Regions from separate parts of the Pseudomonas sp. 1176_21 genome, predicted to be linked through region 2. Evidence: predicted binding sites of a transcription regulator. Region 2 holds the regulator's gene; each other region holds the start of a gene.

Region 1 (4,244 bases), on a different contig from region 2:
ATAACGCCACCCACAAAAAAGCCCGCAGCGACGGCGGGCTCTTCTGTTCGACGGCACCCCTCAGATAGGACGGCTACCGTACTTGTTGTCTGGCTTCTTGGGCGGATCGGCGACCACGTTGGCCTCCACTTCCTGCACCTTGCCGCCACGCGACAGGAACTCTTCCATCGCCTTGGCGAGCGCGTCGCGCTCCTTCTGCTTGGCTTCCATGCTGGGCATTTCGTCGACCGAGACCGCAGCCTTGGACTTGCCCTTGGCTACCGGTGCGGGGCTGTCGTCACCGCTGTCATCGGCAACGTCGTCGGCAGCCGCTTCCAGGCCTTCATCGGTATCGTCTTCGTCGCCCACTTCGAGGTCGTCGTTTTCCAGATCATCGTCGCTCATGTTCTACCTCATGACTTGCGAAAAGCAGATAAGTTATAGACCAACAGCGCCAGGTGCGGCCACTGCCGGAAAAATCCAGGGCCACGGGTAGCCCGCGGCCAGCGGCGCCCGCCCTACCACCTGGCGAGCACCGTGCGGGCCCGTGCAGGGCCCGACAAAAAGAAAGAGCTGCCGGCATTGCTTCACCAGCTGACCCCGCCGTGAGCGGCCTGTTCAATGCCAAGCCTAGCAAAGGGTATCGAAGTGCGCGGACAGGTCATCCGCACCCTACGGCGCGCATTCTAGCGTGATGTGTGAAAAAGCAAAGTGCCTAAATATCCTTGTTCGCTGTAAGTTTTATGCTTGATGGCCATTACAGCGTCAAGCGCCTGCAAATGCCCCCGTGGAAACCGTTTGCGTGCCCTTGGATGGACAAAATCCAGGCAAAAAAATGCCCGGCAAGCCGGGCATGTTTTTTCGAGCATGTTACAGGTTGTAGCCACGCTCGTTGTGCTGCGCGAGGTCGAGGCCGACCGCTTCTTCCTCTTCGTTGACCCGCAGGCCCATCACCAGGTCCAGCACCTTCAGAATCACGTAGGTGACGATAGCGGTGTAGATCACCGTGAAGCCCACGCCCTTGGCCTGCACCCAGACCTGTGCGCCGATATCTTCGACGGTACCGAAGCCGCCCAGTGCAGGGGCCGCGAACACGCCGGTGAGAATCGCGCCGACGATGCCGCCGATGCCATGCACGCCGAAGGCGTCCAGGGAGTCGTCATAGCCCATCTTGCGCTTGAGGCTGGTGGCGCAGAAGAAGCACACCACACCCGATACCAGGCCGATCACCAGTGCGCCCATCGGGCCTACGGTGCCCGCAGCCGGGGTGATCGCCACCAGGCCTGCCACCACACCGGAGGCGATGCCCAGGGCGCTGGGTTTGCCGTGGGTGATCCACTCGGCGAACATCCAGCCCAGCGCAGCGGCGGCCGTGGCGATCTGGGTCACCAGCATGGCCATGCCGGCGGTGCCGTTGGCAGCGGCTGCGGAGCCGGCGTTGAAGCCGAACCAGCCGATCCACAGCATGGCCGCGCCCATCAGGGTGTAGCCCAGGTTGTGCGGGGCCATCGGGGTGGTCGGGAAACCCTTGCGCTTGCCCAGCACCAGGCACGCCACCAGGCCCGCGATACCCGCATTGATATGCACCACGGTGCCACCGGCAAAGTCCAGTACGCCCCAGTCCCACATCAGGCCGCCGGCACCGGACCAGACCATGTGCGCGATCGGTGCGTAGACCAGGGTGAACCACACGGCCATGAAGATCAGCATGGCCGAGAACTTCATGCGCTCGGCAAAGGCACCGACGATCAGGGCCGGAGTGATGATGGCGAAGGTCATCTGGAAGGTGATGAACACCGCCTCGGGGAACAACGAGGTCAGGCTTGCGGGGGTGACGCCGGCCAGGAAGGCCTTGGAGAACCCGCCGACGAAGGAATTGAAGTTGACCACGCCCTCTTCCATACCCGTGGTATCGAACGCCAGGCTGTAGCCGTAGACCATCCACAGAATGCTGATCAGGCCGGTGATGGCGAAACACTGCATCATCACCGAAAGCACGTTCTTGGAACGCACCATGCCGCCGTAGAACAACGCCAGGCCCGGGATGGTCATGAACAGCACCAGCGCGGTGGCGGTCAACATCCAGGCGGTGTCGCCGGAGTTGAGCACGGGGGCGGCTGCCTCCTCTGCCATGGCCATGCCAGGCATTACGAGGGACAAAAGGGCTCCTAGCCCTGCGAACTGACGCAGAGTCATATTGTTATCTCCTGGGGCGTTGGGGTTTGGGGCGGCGTTACTTAGATCGCGTCGGTATCGGTTTCACCGGTACGGATGCGGATGGCCTGTTCCAGATTGACCACGAAAATCTTGCCGTCACCGATCTTGCCGGTGTTGGCCGCCTTGGTGATCGCCTCGATGACCCGGTCCAGGTCCTTGTCGTCGATGGCGACATCGATCTTCACCTTGGGCAGGAAATCGACTACGTATTCAGCACCGCGATACAGCTCGGTGTGGCCTTTCTGCCGTCCGAAGCCTTTGACTTCCGTGACGGTAATGCCCTGCACGCCGATTTCGGACAGCGACTCGCGCACGTCGTCCAACTTGAATGGCTTGATGATGGCAGTGACTAGCTTCATGAAACTCTCTCCCGAATTGGTGGACTTGCCCCAGGAAAACAAACCCGTCTCAAGTCTAAGCGCAGTGCCTGGCTTTGTAACGCTTCGTCGGCCTCAATCCCAAGGCCCGACACCAGTGCATGAGTCACTTGGCTCTAAGCAGAAACCTTGCCATGTCTGCCAAAGCCACCAATTACAACGGCTTGCGTGCCTTGCTTGGAATTGGCCAGTCGCCAGCAGGGCAAACACGCACAAAAATGGTGCGCTACCGATCGGGGGAATGCGCGAAAAGCGTGCGGGGCGAGCGGGCGTGGGGTGCGTGTTACACTGGCCGCCTCTTTGCATTTACCGGACGGACCAACATGCTCGCGCCCAAAGCCTTTCTCGATGCCCTGAGCGACCAGGCCTCGCGCCTGTTCAGCGGTGACACCGCGCAGCCGCGCAGCGAACTGGAAAGCCAGTTCAAGGCGCTGCTGCAAAGTGGTTTCAGCAAGCTGGAACTGGTCAGCCGTGAGGAGTTCGACAGCCAGATGGTAGTGCTGGCCCGCACCCGCGCACGCCTGGAGGCGCTGGAGGCCAAGGTCGAAGAGATGGAAGCGCGGCTGAACCCGGCGGCTGCCGAGTAGAGCGCAGCGCAGCCTTCGTCGGCGGGGCCGGCGCCTGCAGGGTCATGCAGGGGCCTGCCTCACCTTCTCATACCGCACATCCCCCTCCTCCAACTGCGCCACCACCTCCCACCCCCAAGCGGCGATAGAAGCCATTGGCACGCACGCCGTCGCGGCCCGAAGGCTGCACCGGGGCGCCGTGATCTTGACCAGCGCTCCTGGCCCCGTCAACCGCTGCAAAACCTCGACTCACTCTCCCCCGCGCACCCTGCGCGCGCACCACTATCCTTGCCCCAGCCGCAGGACGCGGCATTGTCCCGATCATGGAGTGTGCATGTCCCTCGCCCTTGTCCACAGCCGCGCCCAGGTGGGCGTACTGGCCCCTGCGGTCACCATCGAAGCGCACCTGGCCAACGGCCTGCCCAACCTGACCCTGGTCGGCCTGCCCGAAGCCACGGTAAAGGAAAGCAAGGACCGTGTGCGCAGCGCCATCCTCAACTCCGGCCTGGAGTTCCCCGCGCGGCGCATCACCCTCAACCTCGCCCCCGCCGACCTGCCCAAGGATGGCGGACGCTTCGACCTGGCCATAGCCCTGGGCATCCTGGCCGCCAACGGGCAGATGCCGATCGCCTCGCTGCACGCAGTGGAATGCCTGGGCGAGCTGGCGCTGTCGGGGGCGGTGCGCTGCGTGCAGGGCGTGCTGCCTGCCGCCCTTGCCGCCCGCGAAGCCGGGCGCGCCCTGGTGGTGCCACGGGAGAATGCCGAGGAGGCCTGCCTGGCTTCGGGCCTGGTGGTGTACGCCGTAGACCACCTGCTGGAACTGGTCGCGCACCTCAACGGCCAGCAGCCCCTCGAACCCTACAAGGCCAACGGCCTGGTCCTACACAGCCAGCCCTACCCCGACCTCAACGAGGTGCAGGGCCAGCTTGCCGCCAAGCGTGCCCTGCTGGTCGCGGCGGCCGGGGCCCACAACCTGCTGTTCAGCGGGCCACCCGGCACCGGCAAGACTCTGCTCGCCAGCCGCCTGCCCGGCCTGCTGCCACCGCTGAACGAGCGCGAAGCGCTGGAGGTGGCGGCCATCCAGTCGGTCGCCAGCCCGCTGCCG
Region 2 (4,244 bases):
GGTGGTGAGCGTCGCCGAACTGATGCTGCCGCTGGGCCTGGCTTTCGCTGCCGGGGCCATGTTGCTGGTGGTGACCCAGGAGATCATTCCCGAGTCACGCAGCAACGGCAATCATCGCCTGGCCAGCCTGGGGCTGTGCATCGGGTTCTGCCTGATGATGGTGATGGATACCGCGTTGTCCTGAAGCGAGAAGGCGAGGTTACTCGCCTTCGTCGAAATAGTTGTTGATCAGTTCGACCAGGCCTTGCAGCGCTTCGGCTTCCTGTTCGCCTTCGGTCTTGAGGTGGATGCTCGTGCCCTTGCCAGCGGCGAGCATCATCACGGCCATGATGCTCTTGCCATCGACCATCGACTCCGGGGTACGGCCTACACGCACCGAACACGGGTACTTGCCCGCCACGCCAACGAACTTGGCCGCTGCCCGGGCGTGCAGCCCCAGCTTGTTGATAATCTCGATTTCAATTGCGGGCATCGCGGGCGGGATCCTGAGGGCTAGAGGTCGCGGTGGCGAACCTGGACGTTCTTCAATGTTTGTTGCAGCACCTGGCCCAGGCGTTCGGTGATGTACACCGAGCGATGATGACCGCCGGTGCAGCCGATGGCGATGGTGACATAGGCCCGGTTGCTGGCGGCGAACCGTGGCAGCCACTTGAGCAGGTACGACGAAATGTCCTGGAACATCTCCTCGACGTCCGGTTGCGCGGCCAGGTAGTCGATGACCGGTTGCTCCAACCCCGAATGATCCCGCAGCTCGGGCTTCCAATAGGGGTTGGGCAGGCAGCGCACATCGAACACCAGGTCGGCGTCGACCGGCATGCCACGCTTGAAGCCGAACGACTCCACCAGAAACGCCGTGCCCGGCTCGGGCTGGTTGAGCAGGCGCAGCTTGATCGAGTCGCGCAGCTGGTACAGGTTGAGGTTGGTGGTGTCGATCTTGAGGTCGGCCAGGTCGGCGATCGGCCCCAGCAGGTCGCTCTCTACCCGGATAGCTTCGGCCAGGGAGCGTTGCGTGTTGGTCAGCGGGTGGCGTCGGCGCGTCTCCGAGAAGCGCTTGAGCAGCGTTTCCTCGTCGGCGTCCAGGTACACCACATCGCAATGGATGTGCTTGCTGCGGGCATCCTCCAGCAGCTCGGGGAAGCGGCTCAGGTGGCTGGGCAGGTTGCGCGCGTCGATGGAAACGGCCACCAGCGGCTGCAGCAGCTCGGTATTGATCAGTGCGTTTTCGGCCAGTTGCGGCAACAGCCCGGCAGGCAGGTTGTCGATGCAGTAGTAGCCGTTGTCCTCAAGTACCGCGAGCGCGGTGCTCTTGCCGGAGCCGGAGCGACCGCTGACGATGATCAAACGCATGTTCAGTGCCCGTTTTGCACGTCCAGTACGACCTGGTACAGGGATTGGCTATCGGTGGCCGCGCGCAGTTTGTCGCGCACGTCCTTGCGGTCGAGCATGCTGGCGATCTGGCGCAGCAGCTCAAGGTGCGCATCGGTGGCGGCTTCCGGGACCAGCAGCAGAAACAGCAGGTCGACGGGAGCGCCATCGATGGCGTCGAAGTCGATGGGAGCGTCCAGGTGCAGCAGGGCGCTTACCGGTTTTTCACAACCTTTCAAGCGGCAGTGCGGGATGGCGATACCATTGCCGAAGCCGGTCGAGCCCAGTTTTTCACGGGCGATCAGGCTCTCGAACACGGTTTGGGTGTCCAGCTCGGGTACTTCCTTGCCGATCAGATTGGCAATCTGTTCGAGCGCACGCTTTTTACTGCCGCCCGACACGTTCACGAGGGAACGGCCGGGGGTCAGGATATCTTCTAGTCGGATCATGGGTGGGGGGGATCAGCGGGCCGCTGCACCTTGCAGGAGGCTTTGCTGTTTTTCCTTGTGTTTTTTCAGTTGGCGGTCGAGCTTGTCGGTAAGGGCGTCGATCGCTGCATACATGTCTTGATGTTCGGCGTTGGCAACCACTTCGCCGCCCGGGATCTGCAAGGTAGCCTCAATTTTCTGCTGAAGCTTTTCGACCTTCATGATCACCGTCACGTTGGTGATCTTGTCGAAGTGACCCTCCAGTCGTTTCAGCTTCTGCTCGACATACTCGCGCAGTGGCGGAGTGACTTCTACATGCTGTCCACTGATATTGACTTGCATACAGCTTCTCCTTTTGTTGCCGGTGCATAAGAGGCAGGTGTTGCGCCTGCCACTGAATTGCGGTGGCACATCTCAGGGGATGTCACATCAATCGCTTGCGTTCGCTCGACGGTGCAATGCCAAGGGACTCGCGGTACTTGGCGACGGTGCGACGGGCTACCTGGATGCCTTGTGCCTCCAGTAAACCAGCGATCTTGCTGTCACTCAATGGCTTTTTCTGATTTTCAGCCGCGACCAGTTTCTTGATGATCGCGCGGATCGCCGTGGACGAGCATTCGCCGCCCTCGGAGGTGCTCACGTGGCTCGAGAAAAAGTATTTCAGTTCGTAGATGCCGCGCGGGGTGTGCATGTATTTCTGCGTGGTCACCCGCGAAATGGTCGACTCGTGCATGCCCACCGCCTCGGCGATATCGTGCAGTACCAGCGGTTTCATCGCCTCGTCGCCGTGGTCGAGAAAGCCGCGCTGGTGCTCGACGATCTGCGTGGCCACCTTCATCAGCGTCTCGTTGCGGCTCTGCAGGCTCTTGATGAACCAGCGCGCCTCCTGCAACTGGTTGCGCATGAAGGTGTTGTCGGCGCTGGTGTCGGCGCGACGCACGAAACCGGCGTATTGCGGGTTGACCCGCAGGCGCGGCACGGCTTCCTGGTTCAGCTCGACCAGCCAGCGGTCGGAATCCTTGCGCACGATGACATCGGGCACCACGTATTCGGCTTCGCTGGACTCGATCTGCGAGCCGGGGCGCGGGTTGAGGCTCTGTACCAGTTCGATGACCTGGCGCAGTTCGTCTTCCTTGAGCTTCATGCGACGCATCAGCTGGCTGTAGTCGCGGCTGCCGAGCAGGTCGATGTAGTCGCTGACCAGGCGCTGCGCCTCGGCCATCCACGGCGTACGCGGCGGCAGCTGGCGCAGTTGCAGCAGCAGGCATTCGCTGAGGTTGCGGGCACCGATGCCGGCGGGCTCGAACTGCTGGATGCGGTGCAGCACGGCCTCGACTTCGTCGAGTTCGATGTCCAGTTCCGGGTCGAACGACTCGCACACCTCTTCGAGGGTTTCTTCGAGATAGCCCTGGTTGTTGATGCAGTCGATCAGCGTCACGGCAATCAGCCGGTCGGTGTCGGACATCGGTGCCAGGTTGAGCTGCCACAGCAGGTGGCTCTGCAGGCTCTCGCCGGCAGAGGTGCGGGTGGTGAAGTCCCACTCGTCATCGTCATTGCTGGGCAGGCTGCTGGCGCTGGTCTGGTAGATGTCTTCCCAGGCCGTGTCGACCGGCAGTTCGTTGGGGATGCGCTCGTTCCATTCGCCTTCTTCGAGGTTGTCCACCGTGGGGGCGGACTCCTGGAAGCTGCTCTCCTGAGGTTCGGCAACCGGCTTGGTCTCGGCGTTGTCGGCCATCGGGTCGCTGTTGTCGAAATCCTCGCCTTCTTCCTGGCGTTCGAGCATCGGGTTGGACTCCAGCGCCTCCTGGATTTCCTGTTGCAGGTCCAGGGTGGAGAGCTGGAGCAGTCGGATAGCCTGTTGCAACTGAGGAGTCATCGTCAGTTGCTGGCCCATTCTTAGGACGAGCGATGGTTTCATGGCTGGGGCTTAACACCTTATTCGCCGGCGCACAGGCGCCATCTACTACAAGGGCGCGAGAGGCGCCAACTTTAAGCAAATTATATGCCTGAAATCAAAGCGTTTGCCTAGAGCGCTGGAACAATTAACCCCGGGTGGAGCCATTTCCCAGCGCCCAGGCAGCGCCATGTTCAGCCATGTGCCGCAGCTTACAGGCGGAACTCGTGGCCGAGGTACACCTCTTTCACCAGGTCGTTGGCCAGGATGGTCTGTGCATCGCCTTCGGCGATCAACTGGCCATCGTTGACGATGTAGGCGGTTTCGCAGATATCCAGGGTTTCACGGACGTTGTGGTCGGTGATCAGCACGCCGATGCCCTTGGCCTTCAGGTGGTGGATGATCTGCTTGATGTCGCCCACGGAGATCGGGTCGACACCGGCGAAAGGTTCGTCGAGCAGGATGAACTTGGGCGCGGTGGCCAGTGCCCGGGCAATCTCCACCCTGCGCCGCTCACCACCGGACAGGCTCATGCCCAGGTTGTCGCGGATGTGGCT
Region 3 (4,244 bases), on a different contig from region 2:
CCGCCTGTACCTGGCCCTGGCGATCACCGTGGTGGTGGTGCCGGGCCTGCCGCCGATGCCCGAAGTCAATCCGCTGTCGCTCAGCGGGCTGCTGCTGATTGCCGAGCAGATCCTCATCGGTGCGGTATTCGGCCTGTCGCTGCAGCTGTTCTTCCAGATATTCGTGGTGGCCGGGCAGGTGGTGGCCATCCAGATGGGCATGGCCTTCGCCTCCATGGTCGACCCGGTCAACGGCGTCAACGTGGCGGTGGTCAGCCAGTTCCTGAGCATGCTGGTGACGCTGCTGTTCCTGTCGATGAACGGGCACCTGGTGGTGTTCGAGGTGATCACCGAGAGCTTCACCACCTTGCCGGTGGGCACCGGCCTGATGGTCAACCACTACTGGGACCTGGTCGGGCGGCTGAGCTGGGTGCTGGGCGCGGCGCTGCTGCTGGTGCTGCCGGCGATCACCGCGCTGCTGGTGGTGAACATCGCCTTCGGCGTGATGACCCGTGCAGCGCCGCAGCTGAACATCTTCTCCATCGGTTTCCCGTTGACCCTGGTGCTGGGGCTCGGGATTTTCTGGGTTGTCCTGGCCGACATCCTTTCCCATTACCAGGCGCTGGCCTCCGAGGCCCTGCAGTGGCTGCGTGAGCTGGCGAGGGCGAGCTGAGCATGGCAGAGAGCGAAAGCGGTCAGGACAAGACAGAAGACCCCACGGAGAAAAAGAAGAAGGACGCCCGCGAGAAGGGCGAGATCGCCCGTTCCAAGGAGCTCAACACGGTGGTGGTGACCCTGGCCGGGGCCGGTGGCCTGCTGGTGTTCGGTGGTGGCCTGGCCGAAGTGCTGATGGACATCATGCGCATCAACTTCACCCTGTCGCGCGACACGCTGATCGACGAGCGCTCGATGGGCACCTTCTTGCTGGCCTCGGGCAAGATGGCCCTGATGGCGCTGCAGCCGGTATTGCTGGTGGCGCTGATCGTGGCTTTCATCGGGCCGATCTCGCTGGGTGGCTGGCTGTTTGCCGGCGGCACCCTGGCGCCCAAGTTCAGCCGCATGAACCCGCTGTCGGGGATCAAGCGCATGTTTTCCCTGAACGCACTGACCGAGCTGCTCAAGGCCCTGGCGAAGTTCTTCGTGATCCTGATCGTGGCGCTGGTGGTGTTGTCGTCGGACCGTGACGACCTGCTGGCCATTGCCAACGAGCCGCTGGAGCAGGCGATCATCCACAGCGTGCAGGTGGTGGGCTGGAGTGCCCTGTGGATGGCCGCCGGCCTGTTGCTGATTGCCCTGGTGGACGTGCCGTTGCAGCTGTACCAGTCGCACAAGAAGCTGCTGATGACCAAGCAGGAGGTGCGCGACGAGTACAAGAACAGCGAGGGCAAGCCGGAGGTCAAGCAGCGTATTCGCCAGCTGCAGCGCGAGATGTCGCAGCGGCGCATGATGGCGGCGATCCCCGATGCCGACGTGATCATCACCAACCCGACCCACTATGCGGTGGCGCTCAAGTACGACCCCGAGAAGGGCAATGCGCCGACGCTGCTGGCCAAGGGCACCGATTTCCTGGCGCTGAAAATTCGCGAAATCGCCAATGCCCACAACATCCAGGTGCTGGAATCGCCTGAGCTGGCGCGTTCGATCTTCTACTCCACCGAGCTCGAGGAAGAGATCCCGGCCGGCCTCTACCTGGCCGTGGCCCAGGTGCTGGCCTACGTGTATCAGATTCGCCAGCACCGGGCGGGCAAGGGCAAGGCGCCGGAGCCGCTCAAGGATCTGCCGATTCCGCCGGAGCTGCGCCGCGATTCCTGAACCGTTTGAGCTCTTCCCGTCGGCGCCGAGGTGCCGGCCCCTTCGCTGCAGGAGCCGGCAGTGTCGGCGAAGGTCGCGTCACTGATCCAAAGTTGGAAAGCTTCTTGCAATAGCAGCGCCAAGCGCCCGCATGGCGTCAAAAGTTTGCTTGAAGAGGAATATCGGTGGATCGCTCTCAGTTAATCAACAGCGCCCGTAGCAACCTGTCCGGGCTCGGCCGGGGCAACCTGGGGGTGCCGCTGTTGCTGCTGGTGATGTTGGCAATGATGATGTTGCCGATCCCGCCGTTCCTGCTCGACGTGTTCTTCACCTTCAACATCGCCCTGTCCATCGTCGTGCTGCTGGTGTGCGTGTACGCCTTGCGCCCGCTGGATTTCGCCGTGTTTCCGACCATCCTGCTGGTGGCCACGCTGCTGCGCCTGGCGCTGAACGTGGCGTCCACGCGGGTGGTGATGCTCCACGGCCACGACGGCCACGAAGCCGCGGGCAAGGTGATCCAGGCCTTCGGCGAGGTGGTGATCGGCGGCAACTACGTGGTCGGTATCGTGGTGTTCGCGATCCTCATGATCATCAACTTCGTAGTGGTGACCAAGGGTGCGGGGCGCATTTCCGAGGTGAGCGCGCGCTTCACCCTCGACGCCATGCCCGGCAAGCAGATGGCCATCGACGCCGACCTCAACGCCGGCCTGATCGACCAGGCCCAGGCCAAGGCACGGCGTACCGAAGTGGCCCAGGAGGCCGAGTTCTACGGTTCGATGGACGGTGCCAGCAAGTTCGTGCGCGGTGACGCCATCGCCGGCCTGCTGATCCTGTTCATCAACCTGATCGGCGGCATGGCCGTGGGTATCTTCCAGCACGGCATGACCTTCGGCGACGCCGGTCGCGTGTATGCGCTGCTCACCATCGGTGACGGTTTGGTGGCGCAGTTGCCTTCGCTGCTGCTGTCCACCGCCGCCGCGATCATGGTTACCCGTGCCTCGGGCTCCGAGGAAATGGGCAAGCAGATCAACCGGCAGATGTTCGATTCGCCCAAGGCGCTGGCCGTGTCCGGCGGCCTGATGATCGTCATGGGGCTGGTGCCGGGCATGCCGCACGTGGCATTCCTCAGCCTCGGCCTGATGGCCGCGGGCGGCGCCTACCTGGTGTGGCGCAAGCAGAACCAGGCCAAGGTCAAGGCACAGCAGGAAGTGCAGCGCCAGCAGGACCTGCTGCCGTCGCCGCAGCGTGCTCAGGAAACCAAGGAGCTGGGCTGGGACGACGTTACCCCGATCGACATGATCGGCCTGGAAGTCGGCTACCGGCTGATCCCGCTGGTGGACCGCAACCAGGGTGGGCAGTTGCTGGCGCGGATCAAGGGGGTACGCAAGAAGCTGTCCCAGGACCTGGGCTTCCTGATGCCCACCGTGCACATCCGCGACAACCTCGACCTGGCCCCCAGCGCCTACCGCCTGACGCTGATGGGGGTGATCCTGGCCGAGGCCGAGATCTACCCCGACCGCGAACTGGCGATCAACCCGGGGCAGGTGTTCGGCAACCTCAACGGCATCGCCGCCAGGGACCCGGCCTTCGGCCTGGAGGCAGTGTGGATCGATGTGGCCCAGCGCAGCCAGGCGCAATCGCTGGGCTACACCGTGGTGGACGCGAGCACCGTGGTCGCCACTCACCTCAACCAGATCCTCTACAAGCATTGCCACGAGCTGATCGGTCACGAAGAGGTACAGCAACTGCTGCAGGTCCTGGCCAAGGGCTCGCCCAAGCTGGCCGAGGAACTGGTACCGGGGGTGCTGCCGCTGTCCGGTCTGCTCAAGGTGCTGCAGGCGTTGCTGGCCGAGCAGGTGCCGGTGCGCGACATCCGCACCATTGCCGAAGCCATCGCCAACAATGCCGCCAAGAGTCAAGATACCGCCGCGCTGGTGGCTTCGGTGCGCGTAGGATTGAGCCGCGCAATCGTGCAAAGCATTGTAGGAACTGAGTCCGAGCTGCCTGTGATCACGCTTGAGCCAAGGTTGGAACAGATTTTGCTCAATAGTTTGCAAAGGGCCGGGCAGGGTCAGGAAGATGGTGTTCTTCTTGAGCCGAGCATGGCCGAAAAGCTTCAGCGTTCGTTGATCGAGGCCGCCCAGCGTCAGGAGATGCAAGGGCAACCTGCAATCCTGCTGGTCGCAGGACCCGTTCGACAGATGCTGTCGCGTTTTGGCCGCCTGGCTGTACCGAATTTGCATGTTTTGGCGTATCAGGAAATACCTGACAACAAGCAAGTTACCATCGTTGCCACAGTAGGCCCCAACGGCTGAGGTAGTGGGATATGCAAGTTAAGCGTTTTTTCGCCGCTGATATGCGTCAGGCCATGAAGCTGGTTCGTGATGAGCTGGGGGCAGAGGCCGCCATCATCGGCAACCGACGGATTGCTGGCGGTGTCGAGCTGACGGCGGCGCTGGACTACAAGCTGTCCG

The links. The regulator sigma-54, encoded in region 2, starts transcription at its own class of promoters, with help from an activator protein. The targets are predictions, from matches to a motif close to ANTGGCATNNANNTTGCTNT.
Region 1: the regulator sigma-54 is predicted to act here: its motif matches at 2,691-2,710, upstream of glnK (P-II family nitrogen regulator).
Region 3: the regulator sigma-54 is predicted to act here: its motif matches at 1,883-1,902, upstream of flhA (flagellar biosynthesis protein FlhA).

The regions. Positions count from the first base shown of each region.
Region 1 is NZ_VXCV01000002.1:369,949-374,192, forward strand. It holds gene sutA (transcriptional regulator SutA) at 61-384, opposite strand; gene FW760_RS06725 (ammonium transporter) at 850-2,175, opposite strand; gene glnK (P-II family nitrogen regulator) at 2,217-2,555, opposite strand; gene FW760_RS06735 (accessory factor UbiK family protein) at 2,897-3,160, shown strand; gene FW760_RS06740 (YifB family Mg chelatase-like AAA ATPase) at 3,474-4,244, shown strand, end outside.
Region 2 is NZ_VXCV01000004.1:462,353-466,596, reverse strand. It holds gene FW760_RS13005 (ZIP family metal transporter) at 1-184, shown strand, start outside; gene FW760_RS13000 (HPr family phosphocarrier protein) at 200-472, opposite strand; gene rapZ (RNase adapter RapZ) at 493-1,347, opposite strand; gene ptsN (PTS IIA-like nitrogen regulatory protein PtsN) at 1,350-1,814, opposite strand; gene hpf (ribosome hibernation-promoting factor, HPF/YfiA family) at 1,827-2,135, opposite strand; gene FW760_RS12980 (RNA polymerase factor sigma-54) at 2,218-3,711, opposite strand; gene lptB (LPS export ABC transporter ATP-binding protein) at 3,900-4,244, opposite strand, start outside.
Region 3 is NZ_VXCV01000008.1:62,028-66,271, forward strand. It holds gene fliR (flagellar biosynthetic protein FliR) at 1-652, shown strand, start outside; gene flhB (flagellar biosynthesis protein FlhB) at 655-1,791, shown strand; gene flhA (flagellar biosynthesis protein FlhA) at 1,956-4,085, shown strand; gene flhF (flagellar biosynthesis protein FlhF) at 4,097-4,244, shown strand, end outside.